DNA from 3 places in the Aeromonas dhakensis genome. Region 3 is predicted to be linked to each of the others. Evidence: predicted binding sites of a transcription regulator. Region 3 holds the regulator's gene; each other region holds the start of a gene.

Region 1 (5,969 bases), 910 kb from region 3:
AATCAGCTGTTTTTACCCTTCATCTGGCCGTTGCAGGCCAAAATGCGCATAAGCTCTTGGTGTCGCGATCCGCCCTCTGGGTGTACGTTGCAGGAAGCCCTGCTGGATCAGATAGGGTTCGAGCACATCTTCGATGGTGTCCTTCTCCTCGCCGATGGCCGCAGCCAGGTTGTCGAGCCCCACCGGCCCCCCCAGAAACTTGTCTATGACAGCCAACAATAGCTTGCGGTCCATGAAGTCGAACCCTTCGTTATCCACGTCCAGCATGTCCATGGCTCGGGCCGCTATGGGTCCGTCAATCCGGCCGTCGGATTTCACCTGGGCAAAATCCCGTACCCGGCGCAACAAACGGTTAGCAATTCGCGGCGTCCCGCGCGAGCGACGCGCCACCTCCAGCGCGCCGTCTTCCGTCATGTCGAGCCCGAGGCAGCGGGCGCTGCGGGCGACGATGTCGGTCAGATCCCTGACGTTGTAGAACTCGAGGCGCTGCACGATACCGAAGCGATCCCGCAGCGGGCTGGTGAGAGAGCCGGCCCGGGTCGTCGCGCCGATCAGGGTGAAGGGGGGCAGGTCGAGCTTGATGGAGCGCGCCGCCGGCCCCTCCCCGATCATGATGTCGAGCTGGTAATCCTCCATCGCCGGGTAGAGCACCTCCTCCACCACAGGGCTGAGGCGGTGGATCTCGTCGATGAACAGCACGTCGTTCGGCTCGAGGTTGGTGAGCAGCGCCGCCAGATCGCCGGCCTTCTCCAGCACGGGGCCGGAGGTGGTCTTGATGTTGACCCCCATCTCGTTGGCCACTATGTTGGCGAGCGTGGTCTTGCCAAGCCCGGGCGGGCCGAAGATCAACAGGTGATCGAGCGCCTCGCCGCGCTGGCGCGCCGCCGCGATGAAGATCTCCATCTGTTCGCAGACCGGATCCTGGCCGGTGTAATCGGCCAGCAGCTTGGGCCGGATGGCCCGATCGATGACTTCTTCCTCACGCCCGCCAGCGGCGGAAATGAGGCGATCCGCTTCAATCATTCTCTACCTCACACCAGGCTGCGCAGCGCTTCACGGATGATATCTTCCACCGACATGCCATCCACCGCCACCTTGCTGACGATCTGGCTGGCCTGCTGCGGCTTGTAACCGAGTGCTACCAGCGCACTGGCGGCCTCTTCGCTCGAATCCGGCGCCCACAGGGCACTCTCCTTCGCGGGCAGGGTGATCTCGGCCGGCGAGAAGAGATCGTGGCTGACCCACCCCTTGAGCCTGTCCTTCATCTCCACCACCAGCCGCTCGGCAGTCTTCTTGCCAACCCCTGGCAACTTGACCAGGGAGCTTATCTCCTCGCGCTCGACACTCAGCACGAACTGGGTGGCGGTCATGCCGGAGAGGATGGCCAGCGCCAGCTTGGGGCCGACCCCGTTGGTCTTGATCAACTCGCGAAACAGCGCCCGCTCCTGCTTGTGATTGAAGCCGTACAGCAGTTGGGCGTCTTCCCGCACCACGAAATGGGTGTGAATGACCGCTTCCTTGCCGATCTCGGGCAGATCATAGAAGCAGCTCATGGGCATGTGCACCTCATAGCCCACGCCCCCGACCTCCAGCAATACCTCGGGGGGTTGTTTCTCAATGACTACGCCTCTCAAGCGACCAATCACGGCTCTCTCCTCGCCAAACCAGCTATCTGTAAATTGGTTCATAGCATAAAGAATAACTGGATAAGTATCCAGCATAGGGCGGCGGGACCACAGCGGATTTTCGGCACATTCGTGCGTTCCAAGCCATGCTTGGATCCGAGCCGGGCAACAACTTTATTTTCCATCTGGCATGGCATTTTGTTGCCACTGATAAAACACTAAATTGGGTTTGTTTGGAGCCAAGGAAGGTCCTTAATCATGAAAATCGTCACCACATCGAACCTGGGGCTGGCCATTCTGCTCAGCTGCACGCTGGGCATGGGCGTCGTCGGCTGGTATGGCAGCCAGCGGCTGGCGGATCTGCTCTCCTATGTGCTGGGTGCCGCCTGGCAGACTGCAGACGGCGCCATGGAGGGCTCCATCGAGCTCGGCAACCAGTCGCTCTACATCCAGAAGATGCTCAGAGGCATGTCCCTCAACGAGCAGGAGCTGCAGCAGGCCAGAACCGCCACCGCCGACGCCATGCGCCGGGTGGGCGAAGGTCGGCTCATCGATGACGCCGCCATCAACACCATGAACCAGCAGCATCAGGTCTACCAGCAGCAGCAGGAACAGCTGCTGGCGCTCTACCAGACGTTTACCCGCCTCGATCAGGCGCTGCGCGCCAGCTCTGAACGCATGTCCCGCCTCTCGACCCAGCTCGAGGTGGTGGGTGATGGCGCGGTCGAGAGCCTCACCCAGTCACCGGATCAGGCCATCAGCTGGAATGGCGGCCTGGCAACCCGCTGGCACGCGGCCGATGGCGGCATGGAGGCCAATATAGGCTTCCTGCGTCAGCTCTATGCGTTGGAGAAGATGCAGAGCGAAGGGCTCACCCCCGCCATCCAGAGCGAGATGGAGGAGGCGACCCGCTTCTACCGGGAGGCGGTCGACGCCATGCTGGCCAGCGGACTGTTTGATGTGCCCGCTGAGGGGGAGTTTGCCGGCCAGTCGCTGGCAACCCAGTATCGGGCGCTGGAAACCGAGGTTCAGCAATTGATGGTGCAGTGGATGGCAGCCCTTGGCGAATATCAACGCCAGCTGACCAGCTATGAGCGCAGCGCCGATCAGCTCAAGAAATTGCTGGTCGACGTGGAGGCAAAGGGCGATGCCACGGTCGAGGATCAGGTGGGTCAGCTCAACACCATCATCAACCATACCAAGAGTCTGATCCTGGGCGGCCTGCTGTTCAGCCTGCTGATCGTGACCCTGTGCGGCTTCTGGCTGGTGCGCGCCATCGTGCGGCCCCTGCTGCAAGTCAATCGGCGCATGCAGGACATCGCAGCCGGTGAAGGGGATCTCAACGCCCGCATCAACCTCAGGCGTGACGACGAAATCGGCTCGCTGGCCGGCAGCGTGGATCGCTTCATCGAGAAGCTGCAGAAGATGATCAGCTCCACCATGGACAACAATCAGCACATCAGCGAGCACGTGCACACCTCGGTCAACCGGGTTCAGGCCATCAGCCAGAGCAGCCGCCAGACGGCCGAACATGCCCAGGCGCTGCACCATGACAGCGAGCAGATGGTGCAGGTGGCCACCACCATCTCGGACAACTGCAGCCTGGCGGCGCAAAATGCCAACGAGGTGCGCCAGCTCACCACCGAGAGCAGTCAGTATGTCTCCTCCGCCAGCGCTGGCATGCAGCGGGTGGTGATGGAGGTGGGCGAATGCGCCACCGCCATCAACGCCCTCAAGGAGCAGGCCAGCCAGATAGGCCAGATCATCTCCACCATCAGCGGCATTTCCGAGCAGACCAATCTGCTGGCGCTCAACGCCGCCATCGAGGCCGCCCGGGCCGGCGAGATGGGCCGCGGCTTTGCGGTGGTGGCCGACGAAGTGCGCACCCTGGCCAATCGCACCGCCTCCTCCAGCGCCGAGATCAACGAGGTGATCAACAGCATCCAGCAGCAGACCGAAACCGCCTACCTGATGATGCAGCGCAACCTGAAGACGGTGGAGTCGGGCATGGCGGATTCCGACAACACCAAGCAGATCCTGTTCAAGGTGGAGGGCGCCATCGACCACCTGGCGGACATGGTACAGCAGGTGGCGGACGCCACCGGCCAGCTCTCCCATACCCTGAGCCACACCTCGGACAAGGTCTCCGGCATCAGCCAGCAGGCCCAGACTGGCGAGCAGGAGGCGCAGGAGTGTCTGCAACTGGCCTCCTCTCTCCATCAGGCCAGCCTGCTGCAACAGCGGTTGCTGTCGCAATTTCGGGTCTAACCGCAGCGGGGGCGACGCCCCCGCTTTCTCCCATCGTACGAATTTAGCCCTTGGGCCGCAGGGCCCGTCCTGTTAAAATTCCGCTCTTGAAATTATCCAGGGCCCCGCCGCCCGTCTTAGCTAAGGTCTACCGCGATGCGTACCAGCCAATATCTGCTTTCCACTCTCAAGGAAACCCCGTCCGACGCCGAGATCATCAGCCATCAGCTGATGCTGCGCGCCGGCATGATCCGCAAACTGGCCTCCGGCATGTATGCCTGGCTGCCGTCCGGTCTGCGGGTTCTGAAAAAAATCGAGAACATTGTTCGCGAAGAGATGAACAATGCTGGTGCCATCGAAGTCTCCATGCCGGTGGTGCAACCCGCCGAGCTGTGGCAGGAGTCCGGCCGCTGGGATGACTACGGTCCCGAGCTGTGCCGTCTGACCGACCGTCACAACCGTCCCTTCGTGCTGGGCCCGACCCACGAAGAGGTGATCACCGCGCTGATCCGTTACGAAGTGAACAGCTACAAGCAACTGCCGCTGAATCTGTACCAGATCCAGACCAAGTTCCGCGACGAAGTTCGTCCCCGTTTCGGCGTGATGCGTGGCCGCGAGTTCCTGATGAAGGACGCCTACTCCTTTCACATCGACAAGGCCTCCCTGGTCGATACCTACGAGAAGATGCACGCAGCCTACTGCAAAGCGTTCACCCGCATGGGTCTGAACTTCCGTCCGGTGCAGGCCGATACCGGCTCCATCGGTGGTACCGGCTCCCACGAATTCCAGGTGCTGGCCGAGAGCGGTGAAGACCTGATCGCCTTCTCCGACAGCTCCGATTACGCCGCCAACATCGAGATGGCCGAGGCGCTGGCGCCGGCTGGCGAGCGCGCCGCTGCCACCGCAGCCCTGACCAAGGTCGCGACACCGAACGTCCACACCATCGACGAAGTGGCCGCCTTCCTGAGCGTGGCCCCGAGCGCCATCGCCAAGACCCTGCTGGTGCTGGGCGAAGCGGACGAGCACGGCAACCAGGCCGTCATCGCACTGGTGCTGCGTGGCGACCACGAGCTGAACGAAATCAAGGCCGAGAAGCTGCCGGGTGTCGCCAACCCGCTGACCTTCGCCAACGACGAGCAGATCAAGGCCGCCGCCGGCTGTGATGCTGGCTCCATCGGCCCGGTCGGCTTTGCCGGTCGCATCATCGCCGATCGCAGCGCCGCCCACCTGGCTGACTTCGTCTGTGGCGCCAACGAGACCGGCTTCCACCTGACCGGTGCCAACTGGGATCGCGACATCGCCACTTTTGAGGTTGCCGACCTGCGCAACGTGGTGGAAGGCGACCCGAGCCCGTGCGGCCAGGGCAAGCTGCTGCTCAAACGCGGCATCGAAGTGGGCCACATCTTCCAGCTGGGTACCAAGTACTCCGAAGCCATGAAGGCGAGCGTGCTGAACGAAGGCGGCAAGTCCGTCACCATGGAGATGGGTTGCTACGGCATCGGGGTCTCCCGCCTGGTGGCGGCCGCCATCGAGCAGAACAACGACCAGTACGGCATCATCTGGCCGGACGCCATCGCCCCGTTCGAAGTGGCCATCGTGCCGATGAACATGCACAAGTCCGTGCGCGTCGCCGAGCTGGCCGAGCAGTTCTACGCCGAGCTGAAGGCCGCCGGTGTCGACGTGCTGTTCGACGACCGTAAAGAGCGTCCGGGCGTGATGTTCGCCGACATGGAGCTGCTGGGCGTGCCGCACGGCATCGTCATCGGTGAGCGCGGCATGGACAACGGCGTGGTGGAGTACAAGTGCCGCCGCACCGGCGAGAAGCAGGAAGTGGCCATCAGCGACATCGTCGCCATGCTCAAGGCCAAGCTGGGCCGTTAATCCCGCCCCTTGCAGGTATAAAAAAGCGCGCCGATGGCGCGCTTTTTGTTTCTGTCTTCTGACGATGGCAACCGGATGATGGCGGCTTTTTGTCAGAAATTGCGGCCGATAAAGAGATCGGTCACGTGGCAACTGCTTCTGGCTTCCAGTGCATCCAGCATGTAGGCAGCGGCATCTTCCGGGGTCATGAAGCCGCTGCTGTCCACGTGATCCGAG
Region 2 (5,969 bases), 1.4 Mb from region 3:
CCGAGCTGGATCACATCAGCAAGGGCGAAGCCCGTCACGGCGAGCGTCTGGCCTGTCAGGTCACCGTTCGTTCCGACATGGACATCGAGCTGCCGGAAGAGATCTTCGGCGTGAAGAAGTGGGAATGTACCGTCATCTCCAATGACAACAAGGCCACCTTCATCAAGGAGCTCAAGCTGCAGATCCCCGATGGCGAGAGCGTGCCGTTCCGCGCCGGTGGTTATATCCAGATCGAAGCGCCTGCCCACCACGTGCAGTACAAGAACTTCGATATTCCCACCGAATATCGCGGTGACTGGGATCGCTTCAAGATCTTCGAGCTGGAGTCCAAGGTCAACGAGCCGATCATCCGTGCCTACTCCATGGCCAACTATCCGGAAGAGTTCGGCATCATCATGCTGAACGTGCGGATCGCGACCCCGCCGCCCAGCAACTGGACTGCCCCTCCCGGCCAGATGTCCTCCTACATCTTCAGCCTGAAGGCGGGCGACAAGGTGACCATCTCCGGTCCGTTCGGCGAGTTCTTCGCCAAGGACACCGACGCGGAAATGGTGTTCATCGGTGGTGGTGCCGGTATGGCGCCGATGCGTTCTCACATCTTCGATCAGCTGCGCCGTCTGAAGACCAAGCGCAAGATGAGCTTCTGGTACGGTGCCCGTTCCAAGCGCGAGATGTTCTATGTCGAAGACTTCGACATGCTGCAGGCCGAGAACGACAACTTCCAGTGGCACGTGGCCCTGTCTGATCCGCAACCGGAAGACAACTGGGACGGCTACACCGGCTTCATCCACAACGTGCTGTTCGAGAACTATCTCAAGAACCACGAGGCGCCGGAAGATTGCGAGTTCTACATGTGCGGTCCTCCCGTGATGAACGCTGCCGTCATCAACATGCTGAAAAACCTCGGCGTTGAAGACGAGAACATCCTGCTGGATGACTTTGGTGGTTAATCAATGCACAGTGTTGTAAAGACCTGGCTAGCCTTCGGGCTAGCCTTTTTCTTGACTGGGTGCGGTCAGGAACAAACGGTCCAATCGAAGCCGGAAATTCACATCACCGGCAGCACCATGGGTACCTACTACTCCATCAAGGTGGCGGACAACGTCATCACCGATCCCGCCAAGTTCCAGGCCGAGGTCGATGTACTGCTGGAGCGGGTGAACGATCAGATGTCGACCTACCGGCCGGACTCCGAGCTGTCGCGCTTCAACCAGCACCGCAGCTCGACGCCCGTGGTGGTCTCCCGCGATACCGCGCGGGTGGTGACCGAGGCCATTCACATTGGCCGTGAGAGCCGCGGGGCGCTGGACGTCACCGTCGGCCCCTTGGTCAATCTGTGGGGCTTCGGACCCGACGCGCGCCCGACCAAGACGCCGTCTGACGAGCTGATCACCCAGACCCGCCAGAAGACCGGGCTCGGCAATCTGCACGTGATCACCTCCGTCGATGCCGATACCCTGCAAAAGGACATCCCGGATCTCTACGTGGATCTCTCCGCCATTGCCAAGGGCTTTGGCGTCGACAAGGTGGCCGAGTATCTGGAGTCCCTGGGTTCGCGCAACTATCTGGTTGAGATCGGCGGCGAATTGCGGATCAATGGCGTCAACGGCAAGGGTCACCCCTGGCGCGTCGCCATCGAGAAACCGACGGCCAACGCCGGCTCGGTGCAGGAGGTGATAGTGGCGGGCGACAACGGGGTGGCGACCTCGGGCGAGTACCGCAACTATTACGAGCTGGACGGCAAGCGCTTCTCCCACACCATCGATCCCATGACCGGCAAGCCTATTCAGCACCGGATGGTGTCGGTGACCGTGATCCACCCCTCCTGCATGACTGCAGACGGGCTGGCGACCGTGTTCATGGTGCTCGGACCCGAGAAGAGCCTGGCCTACGCCAAGGAGCGGGGGCTGGCCATTTTCGTGATCACCAAGACGGATGAGGGTTTCGAGGAGTCTTACTCCGATGCCTTCAAACAGTATCTGGTTAGAAAATAAGGGGCGGTAACATGCAGATTTTTTTGATCACCTTCGGGGTGTTTCTGGTGGTGGTGGTGGCCATGGCCATCGGCTACATCTTCCAGAAGAAGACCATCTCCGGCTCCTGTGGCGGACTTGGCAGCATAGGTATCGAAAAAGAGTGTGATTGCCCGGAACCCTGCGACAACCGCAAGAAGAAGATGGCCAAGGAAGAGGCCCGTCGCAAGATGCTGGCCGAGAACCGGATCATCTGAGCGGGCAGGGGCACTCGCACCCATGTCGAAAGCAAAACGGGCTGACCCTTGGGTCAGCCCGTTCTTTATGGCGAGCGCTCAGTAGTCGTAGCGCTGGCACTCCTTCTTGTTGAATTCGGCCCGCCAGCGTGCCAGCTCCTCCTGCGTACCCAGCTCGTCTCCCTGTTTGATGGCCTTTTCCAGCGCCTCGATGCGCTCGTGCAACCAGCTACACTCGGCGGTCGGATTGTCCTTGCCAGTGCTCTGCTGCGGCAGCAGCAGGCAGAGCCCCAGAGCCAACCCCGGCCAGACTCCCTTCATCTCATTCTCCTTGTGCGATGGATTATAAATGGTGCCTTAAGAGTCTATGTCTGCCGGTCATTTCATGCCGATGGCAGAAATGGCAGGGCTGGGTTAGCATAGGCAGGTCACCTGTTTATTCGTACAGTGGTATGCGCAAGATCATTCACATCGACATGGACTGCTTCTATGCCGCGGTAGAGATGCGGGACAACCCGGCCCTGCGCGAGGTACCGCTGGCCATCGGCGGCTCGGCGGACAGGCGCGGTGTCATCTCGACCTGCAACTATGTGGCGCGCCGCTTCGGGGTGCGCTCCGCCATGCCGAGCGCGCTGGCACGCAAGCTCTGCCCGCCGCTGGTGCTCATTCCCGGCCGGATGGCGGTCTACAAGGAGGTCTCCCGCCAGCTGCGGGCCATCTTTCTGCGCTACACCGAGCAGGTGGAGCCGCTCTCCCTCGATGAGGCCTATCTCGACGTGACGATGAGCCCCTGCTGTGGCGGCAGTGCCACCCTGATGGCCCGCGAGATCCGCGCCGCGATCAATGCCGAACTGGGGCTGACCGCCTCGGCCGGGGTGGCGCCGAACAAGTTTCTGGCCAAGCTCGCCTCCGAGCAGCGCAAGCCGGACGGCCTGTTCGTGATCCGCCCGCAGGAGGTGGATGAGTTCGTGCGCCAGCTGCCCCTCGGCAAGCTGCCCGGCATCGGTCGCAAGACCGCGGATCGGCTGGAGTCGCTCGGCCTTTACTCCTGCGAAGATGCACGTCAGCTCGGCAACGAGGAGCTGATAGCCCGTTTCGGCAAGCTCGGGGAGATGCTGGCCGGGCGGATCTGGGGCCACGACGAGCAGCCGGTACAGGCCCAGCGGGTGCGCAAGACCATAGGGGTGGAGACCACCCTGGCCAGCGACGTGCTGGATGAGGCCGCCTGTTGGCAGGTACTGAGCAGGCTCATTCCCGAGCTGGAGCAGCGATTCTCGGCCAGCCACGGCAAGGAGCAGTTGATGGGGCAGGGGATCAAGCTCAAGTTTGCCGATTTCCAGCAGACCACCGTCTACCGGCGCGGGGGTTACCAGCCGGAGCGGTTTCACGATCTGTTGCACGAAGGTTTGCTGCGGGCACAGGGCAAACCCATTCGGCTACTGGGATTGGTGGTCGGCCTGCCGGCGGCCGGCGAAGTGAACCAACTTGCCCTGGATTTAGCGTGATAAGGTTAAGTTTTTGTTTCTAAAACCGATACACTGATCACATCAGTATGAAGCTAGGAAATGGTGGCATGAGTTCTCTTTCTGTTCAGGGGCGGATCACCCTGATCGCCGGTTGTTGTTTGTTGGCCAGTGCCGGTGCCCTGGTGGCCTCTTCTCTCTTCAGTGCTGCCAACATGCAGGATCAGGTGCTGACTTCTACCACGGCGGAAGCCCAGAGTGCGGCCGAAAACTGGATGAAGGCGATGGGCTCGGAGCAGGCGGCCAAGGTGACCAGTTATCTGGACGAGGCCTACTTCCGGGCAACCCTGCTGGGCCAGGGGATCCTGTTCCAGCGCAAGAACGCGGCCGACAATTTCGGCTCCTCCGAATCACTGCGTACCGCCGTCAACCAGCAACTGCATGACGCGGCCGCCTCCTCCGATCACCTGCTCGGCGTCTATGCGGTGTTCGAGCCGGACCAGCTCGACGGCGAAGACAGCAACTACCACGGCTCCAGCGCGCTGGGCTCCAACGATCAGGGGCGTTTCTCCACCTACTGGGCGCGGGTCGACGGCAAGATTGAACCCGAGGTGCAGGACGAATCCGTGCTGGCGGACGAGAGCCCGACCGCGGCCGGCGGGGTGGAGAACGAGTGGTATCGCTGCAGCATTCGCAGCAAGGCCCTCTGTCTGCTGGAGCCTTATCTGGACGATGTGGGGTCGCAAAAGGTATTGATGACCTCGGTGACAGTGCCTCTGCTGGAGCAAGACAAGCTGCTCGGCATGGTCGGGGTCGATATCTCGCTGACCGCGCTGCAGAGTCTGGTCAAGGAGATGGATCAGGAGCTCTATGAGGGGCAGGGCAAGGTGCTGCTGGTGAGCAGTCAGGGCCGTGTTGCCGGGGTGGACGGCTTCGACGTCACCCTGGGCAGTCCGCTCGGTCAGCAGTATCAGACCCTGACGGCCGCCTTGCAGGGCTGGCTGGGCCAGGGGCAGGTGGCCAGTCGCTGGAGTCCGGACGGCAACCTGCTGCAGACCTTCGTACCGGTCAAGATGCGCGGTACGGAACAGAAATGGGGCATCTACATCGAGCTGCCGCGCAGCGTGGTGCTCGCCTCGGCCCTTCAGCTGCAGGACGATCTCTCCGGCCAGGCCAGCCGCAGCGTGATGACCCAGCTGCTCATCGGTGGCCTCATCTCGGCGGTGGCGCTGATCTGCATCTGGCTGATGGCCCACCAGATAGTGGCCCCCATCCGCGCCGTGGTGGCCCGCCTCAAGGACATTGCCAGCGGCGAGGGGGATCTCACCCAGCGCATCGAGCTGCGCCGTGACGACGAGATAGGCGAGCTGGCCAAGTGGTTCAACAGCTTCTTGAACAAGCTGCAGAGTACCATCAGCCAGGTCATAGATACCGTTGCCGGCACTCGTGCCAGCGCCGAACAGGCGGCCAGTGTCGCCGAACGCACCAGTGCCGGCATGCAGGCCCAGTACCAGGAGGTAGACCTGGTGGCGACCGCGTTCGAGGAGTTGAGCGCCACCGCCCTGCAGGTGGCCAGCAACGCCAACTCGGCGGTGGCCGCTGCCAACCAGGCCGACACGGCGGCGCAGGAGGGCAAGTACGTGGTGGCCGACACCCAGGAGGCGATGCGCAAGCTGATGGCGGTGATCAGCGATGCCAAGCCGGTGGTGGAGCACCTGTCAGCCAACAGCGAGAACATCAACGACATCCTGGTGGTGATCCAGGGGATCGCCGAGCAGACCAACCTGCTGGCGCTCAACGCCGCCATCGAGGCGGCGCGGGCCGGCGAGCAGGGCCGTGGTTTTGCGGTGGTGGCGGACGAGGTGCGCAATCTGGCGGGCCGCACCCAGAACGCCATCGTCGAGATCCAGACCCTCATCGGCCAGCTGCAATCCGGCACCGAGGCGGTGGTGAAGGCGATCATGACCGGCCACGGTCAAGCGGATCTGACGTTGACCAAGGTGGACCTGTCGGTCAGCGTGCTGGAGCAGATCATCCACGCGGTCGGCACCATTCATCAGATGAACGAGCAGATCGCGAGGGCGGCGCAGGAGCAGAGCGGGGTGGCGGATGAGATCAATCGCAACGTCAGCAACATTCGCGATGTGAGCCACACCATCCGGGCCGAGGCGGCCAGCTCCGCCGAAAATGGTCGCGAGCTGTCGGCGCTGGCCGACAAGCAGCAGCAACTGGTGGGGCAGTTCAAGGTATAGGGATAAGAAAAAAGGCGCCTTCCAACCGGAGGCGCCAAACACATT
Region 3 (5,969 bases):
CAGTTTGCCGCCGGGGACGCCCTGTTGTTCGGGCCCGAGAGCCGCGGCCTGCCCATCGAAATCATCGAGAGCCTGCCGTTCGAGCAGCGGCTGCGTATCCCCATGCTGCCCCAGAGCCGCAGCATCAATCTCTCCAACGCGGTGGCGGTATTCGTCTACGAAAGCTGGCGCCAGCTGGGCTACCCGGGCTCGCTGCAGGTCTGAACCGGATCAGCCTGGCTAGATAGCGGGCTCAGGAGGAGGCCTGCGGCGCCTCCCCCGCCCCATGGGGTGAGTGGAGCAGCCGACCATCGCGCTCCAGCTGCCAGCAGAGCCAGCCCAACGTCAGTCCCCGCCCCGCCATCAGGGCCGCCATCGCGGCCCACAAGGCCGCCACGCCCCAGCCCTGACAGAGCCACCAGACCGGGAAGAAGCCGCCGAGGGCCGCCACCAGCATGCTGTTGCGCATCTCCCGGGCCCGGGTCGCCCCGATGAAGACCCCGTCCAGCAGGAAGCACCAGACTGCCAGCAGCGGCATGGCGATGAGCCAGGGCAGCTGCGCATTGGCCGCGGCGATCACCGCCGGCAGATCCGTGATGTACCCAATCAGCCGGCTGCCCCCCAGCGCAAACAGCAGGCTGAAGCCCAGCGCAATCAGCAGCGCCCAGCCGAGGTTGAGGCCGATGGCCTCCCGCACTCCCTGCCGATCCCGACGTCCGATGGCGCGCCCCACCATGGCCTCCACCGCATAGGCGAAGCCGTCCAGCCCGTAGGAGATGAGCATCAAAAAGTTGAGCAGCACCGCATTGGCGGCCACCGCCACGTCTCCCAGCCTGGCCCCCTGCAGGGTCATGAAGGCGAAACAGAGCTGCAGGCAGAGGGAGCGGATGAAGATGTCCCGGTTCAGGGCCAACAGTCGCAGCAACGCGGGCCACTGGCGCCAGCGCTGCCAGGCCCCCTGCCACGCCGTCGGCGCCAGCCGGCGCAGGTGCCGGCTCACCAGCCAGAGTCCCAACCCGAGCGCGCTGTAATCCGCCAGCAGCGAAGCGCCAGCCACCCCCTTCACCTGCCAGCCCAGCCCCAGCACGAACCAGGCATCAAGCCCCATGTTGACCAGGTTGGTGAAGATCAGCAGCAGCATGGGGCTGCGCGCATCCTGCATGCCCAGCAACCAGCCCATGATCACCAGGTTGCAGAGCGCCGCCGGGGCGCTCCAGATCCGTACCGAGACGTACTCGGCGGCATAGTGCTGCACCTCGGTGGAGCCGCCGCTGAGGGCGATGAGGGTGGGGAGCAACGGCAGCAACAGCAGCAACAACGCCAGCCCCAGCGTGATGGCGAGACCCAGCGCCCTGGCCAGGGTGTCGAGCTGGCCGGCCGGGCTGCTGGCGCCATGGGCCTGGGCGGTCAGGCCGGTGGTGGACATCCGCAGAAAGCCGAGCAGCCAGAACAACAGGTTGATGAGAGTGGCGCCGACCGACACGCCGCCGAGGAACCAGGCCTGGCCGAGATGACCGATCACCCAGGTGTCCACCAGCCCCAACAGCGGGGTGGTGACATTGGAGAAGACCATGGGCAGGGCGAGGGCAAACACGGCGCGATGGCGGCGCCCGTCTCGCCACCAGGCGGGGGTCAACATGCCGGAGGACGTCCGTTGCTCATCACTATTCGCCATCCAGCCGCACTATCCTGGCAAAGTCCGACACCATGCTCGCCATCACCACCCTGGGCACCCCGTCCTCGCTCAGACGGGGGCGAAACACGGCTTCCAGTTTGCCGGCCGGATTGATCAGCACGATGGAGGCGGAGTGGTCGATCAGGTAATCCTTCTCCCCCTGGTCGGCGATGGAGTAGATGAGCCCCAGATTGCGCACGAAGGGAAACAGCTTGTCGTGGGGGCCGGTCGCCGCCTTGAACTCCGGGTTGAAGAAGGCGGTGTAGGTCTTGAGGCGGGCCACGTCGTCCCGCTGGGGATCCGCCGAGATGAACACCACCTGGCTGCTCGGAGCGATCTTTTTCAGCTCGGGATAGACGGAACGCAGATCCGCCAGGGTGGTCGGACAGATGTCGGGACAGAAGGTGTAGCCGACGAACAGGAAGGTCCAGTGGCCGGTCAGGCTGGCCGGCACGAAGGGCTGGCCATCCTGATCGGTGAAGGCAAACGGATTGATGTCCCGCCCCGCCGGGTAGTAGTCGGCATGCTCGGGCAGGGAGGGCTGGCTCCAGTAAAAACCGCCCATCATGCCCCCGACCAGCAGCAGAAACAGCAAGGGGTAACGTGGTTTCACCATAAAAAACAAACCCTTTACGTCGACACGCCCGCCAGCCGGGCCAGAATGAAAGGGCTATTGTAACCCAGTGAGCACCGGGCCGGTCACTCCCTTGTCACGGTTGCCCGTTCGCTGGCCAACTTTGGTCAGAAGATGACGCCAGGGTCTGCAAAGCGACGCCGAATCGCCCAAAACGACAGCCCCACCGGGAGGTGGGGCTGTTGCAACGGGTCAAGGTTGTTGTCGGCGCCGCTCGTGCAGGCGGCGGCTCGAGGCGCGCAGCGGGATGACAGGAGCGGTCCAGAGATCATCGGCCAACCCCTGCTCGTGATGGCTGTGAAACAGGCGCACCAGGCGGACAATCTTGTCCTTCGGGCACCCCAGCCAGATGGTCCAGCAGGCGCCCTTGTGGTGTACCCAGAGCGCGTAGAAACGGGTCATCCGGTTACCCTTGATGAAACGGGTGATGGAAGAAACGGGCGATGCCAGACCCGGATCCCATGGCGAGCTTGAAGCCATACCTGTCCTCCTTGATCAACAGGTCACGTCGATCGGCACCGTCCACCACCGCAAGGGGCGACCCGATGTCTGCCGCGTGTCGACTGCGCGAGTGTGCCGCTGTTGTGCCGACTGCCGGCGCCCTGCTGGCCACTCTCCCTTCTATCCCGCTGACGCCTCTGCCCCCGGGCGAGGCACACATGCTGCCTGCACCGGGCGCGAAGCGCTTGTTATTCCCTGCTGCCCTCGGGGTTCCTGCCACCAGCGACGCGAAGCTGCGCGTCTTGCCGAGCATCGGGGGGAGGCTCACGCCAGTGAGCCAGCCTTACCAAATGATATATCTGAAATGAATCGCCTGCGGCGAGCGTCCGCAGACAAAAGTGCCGGGTATCAGGATCTGATTGAAATCACGGGGAAAGGAGCGCAGAAACAACAAGGCTTCCCATGGGAGGCCCTGTTGGCACGAATTACATCCAGTCGGCGTTGCGAATGACACCGACCGCCAGCCCCTCGATGGTGAGATGCTGGCTGGCGAGATCCACCTCGATGGGGGAGAGCTCTTCGTTCTCCGGCAGCAGCCACACCTGGCTGCCCTTGCGCTGGAAGCGTTTGACGGTGACATCTTCGTCGAGCCGCGCCACCACCACCTGACCGTTGCGTACCTCCTGGGTCTTGTGCACCGCCAGCAGGTCGCCATCCAGAATGCCGATGTTCTTCATGCTCATGCCCTGTACCCGCAGCAGGAAGTCTGCCCGCGGGTGGAACAGGGCGGGATCCACCTGATAGTGGCTCTCGATGTGTTCCTGCGCCAGGATGGGCTCGCCGGCAGCCACCTTGCCGATCAGCGGCAGACCGCTCTCTTCCAGCTGCTCTTCCTCTTCGAGCAGCAGGCGGATGCCGCGGGACGTGCCCGGCATGATCTCGATGACCCCCTTTTTGGCCAGGGCCTTCAGATGTTCCTCGGCCGCGTTGGCCGACTTGAAACCAAGCTTCTGGGCAATCTCGGCGCGAGTCGGCGGCATGCCGGTCTCGTTCATGTTCGCCTTGATCAACTCCAGCACTTCGGCCTGGCGGGGAGTAAGGGGTTTCATAGCATGGGCACCTGTCTTTTTATACAGCACACTGGCAGTATATACAGTGCAGTGGCCAAGGCAAGCCGCAGCTGACATTTGTCGCGCCCCTCTGTTCATTTGCCATGGTTTTGATCCCGCGCAGCCGACTCATCGTACCTCTCGGCGACAAGCAGTCGGTGATTTGCTATGCTCACGCCGCATTTTTTTGGAGAGCAGACGCACATGTCCATTGGACAGAAGATTTCCAGAGCCATCTTGCAATGGCCGGTCAGCGGCTTGGTCAATCACAAGAGCCTGCCGGAAAACCCCATCACGGAACTCAAGCTGGATCCGGCCAGACCCATCGTCTATGCCCTGAAGACCAGCTCGATCACCGACCTGATGACCCTGCAGCAGTGCTGCGAGGATCTCGGTCTGCCCGGCCCCTTCACGCCGCTGGAGCTGAACGGCCAGCTGCTGCCGCGCTATGTCTGTCTGGATCGTCCGCCTCCCCTGTTCGGCAAGCGCAGCAAGCCGCTCCCCTTCCTGCAGGAGTTCCACCAGTTGCTGGATTTGCACAAGCAGGATCCGGCGCTGGACATCCAGGTGGTGCCCGTCACCCTGTTCTGGGGCCGTGCCCCGGGTCGGGAAGGCGAGGAGGCCTCCGGCTGGAACATCATCAGCAGCCTGGCACCGAACCGCCTCAAGAAGGCGCTGATCGTGATCCTGAAAGGACGCGAGAACCTGGTGCGCTTCTCTCCGCCGCTCTCCCTGCGCTACATGGCGGACAAGCACGGCACCGACGAGGCCATCGCCCACAAGCTGGCGCGGGTGGCCCGCACCCACTTCAGCCGCCAGCAGCTGGCCGCCACCGGGCCCAAGCTGCCCAACCGCAACCTGCTGTTCAAGCAGTTGCTCGACTCTGGCGTGATCCAGCAGGCCATCGAGGAGGAGGCCCAGCGCGAGGGGATCAGCCTCGATAAAGCCCAGAAACGGGCTCATGGCTACATGGACGAGATCGCCTCCAACTTCTCCTACCGGTTGATCCGGCTCGGCGAGAGCTTCCTCGGCTGGCTGTGGAACAAGCTCTATCGCGGCCTGTCGGTCAACGGCGCCGAGAAGGTGCGCCAGCTGGCCCAGGAGGGTCACGAGATCGTCTACGTGCCCTGCCATCGCAGCCACATGGACTACCTGCTGCTCTCCTACGTCATCTATCACCAGGGCATGGTGCCGCCCCACATCGCGGCCGGCATCAACCTCAACTTCTGGCCGGCGGGCCCCATCTTCCGCCACGGCGGCGCCTTCTTCATCCGCCGCACCTTCAAGGGCAACCCGCTCTACAGCACGGTATTCCGGGAATACCTCAACCTGCTGTTTGCCAAGGGCTACTCGGTGGAGTTCTTCACCGAGGGCGGTCGCTCCCGTACCGGTCGCCTGCTGCCACCCAAGACCGGCATGCTGGCGATGACCCTGCAGGCCATGATGCGCGGACTGGATCGACCGCTCACCTTCGTCCCCGTCTACCTGGGTTATGAGCACGTGATGGAGGTGAACACCTACCACAACGAGCTCAAGGGCAGCCGCAAGGAGAAGGAGAGCTTCCTGCAGGTGCTCGGCATCCTGCGCAAGCTGCGCAACTACGGCCGCGGCTTCGTCAACTTCGGCGAGCCGCTGACCCTCAACAGCTACCTCAACGAACACGTGCCGACCTGGAAGGAGCACATCGGCGAGGAGGAACGCCCCGAGTGGATGGCAGGCACCGTCAACCAGCTGGCCGAGCTGCTGATGACCCGCATCAACGGCGCCGCCGCCGTCAACGGCCTGACCCTGAGCGCACTGGCGCTGCTGGCCGCCGAACGCCACGCCCTCACCCGCGACGAACTGCAGGCCCAGCTCAACACCTATCTGGACCTGCTCAAGCAGGTGCCCTACAGCCCGCACAGCACCATGCCGGCCGAGGATGCCAAGACCCTGCTGGATCAGGCGGTGGAGCTCAACAAGTTCGAGGTGAGCGAGGACAAGCTGGGGCAGATCATCAGCCTGGACCGCTATCAGGCGATCCTGCTGACCTACTACCGCAACAACATCCTCCATCTGTTCGCCATACCCTCGCTGGTGGCGGCCCTGATCGAGCGCTGCGAGGGGATCTCCCGCAGCGAAATCGTTGCCC

Evidence for each region. The regulator LexA, encoded in region 3, represses DNA repair genes until DNA is damaged. The targets are predictions, from matches to a motif close to ANCTGTNTNNNNANACAGNT.
Region 1: the regulator LexA is predicted to act here: its motif matches at 1,701-1,720, upstream of ruvA (Holliday junction branch migration protein RuvA).
Region 2: the regulator LexA is predicted to act here: its motif matches at 2,640-2,659, upstream of dinB (DNA polymerase IV).

What each region holds. Positions count from the first base shown of each region.
Region 1 is NZ_CP023141.1:33,325-39,293, forward strand. It holds gene ruvB (Holliday junction branch migration DNA helicase RuvB) at 13-1,023, opposite strand; gene ruvA (Holliday junction branch migration protein RuvA) at 1,032-1,646, opposite strand; gene CK627_RS00235 (methyl-accepting chemotaxis protein) at 1,884-3,893, shown strand; gene CK627_RS00240 (proline--tRNA ligase) at 4,029-5,753, shown strand; gene CK627_RS00245 (SDR family oxidoreductase) at 5,846-5,969, opposite strand, start outside.
Region 2 is NZ_CP023141.1:4,425,667-4,431,635, reverse strand. It holds gene nqrF (NADH:ubiquinone reductase (Na(+)-transporting) subunit F) at 1-950, shown strand, start outside; gene CK627_RS20430 (FAD:protein FMN transferase ApbE) at 954-1,994, shown strand; gene nqrM ((Na+)-NQR maturation NqrM) at 2,006-2,230, shown strand; gene CK627_RS20420 (hypothetical protein) at 2,309-2,530, opposite strand; gene dinB (DNA polymerase IV) at 2,662-3,714, shown strand; gene CK627_RS20410 (methyl-accepting chemotaxis protein) at 3,783-5,924, shown strand.
Region 3 is NZ_CP023141.1:940,384-946,352, reverse strand. It holds gene trmL (tRNA (uridine(34)/cytosine(34)/5-carboxymethylaminomethyluridine(34)-2'-O)-methyltransferase TrmL) at 1-204, shown strand, start outside; gene CK627_RS04695 (MATE family efflux transporter) at 233-1,654, opposite strand; gene CK627_RS04690 (SCO family protein) at 1,644-2,270, opposite strand; gene CK627_RS04685 (hypothetical protein) at 2,481-2,768, opposite strand; gene lexA (transcriptional repressor LexA) at 3,215-3,838, opposite strand; gene plsB (glycerol-3-phosphate 1-O-acyltransferase PlsB) at 4,043-5,969, shown strand, end outside.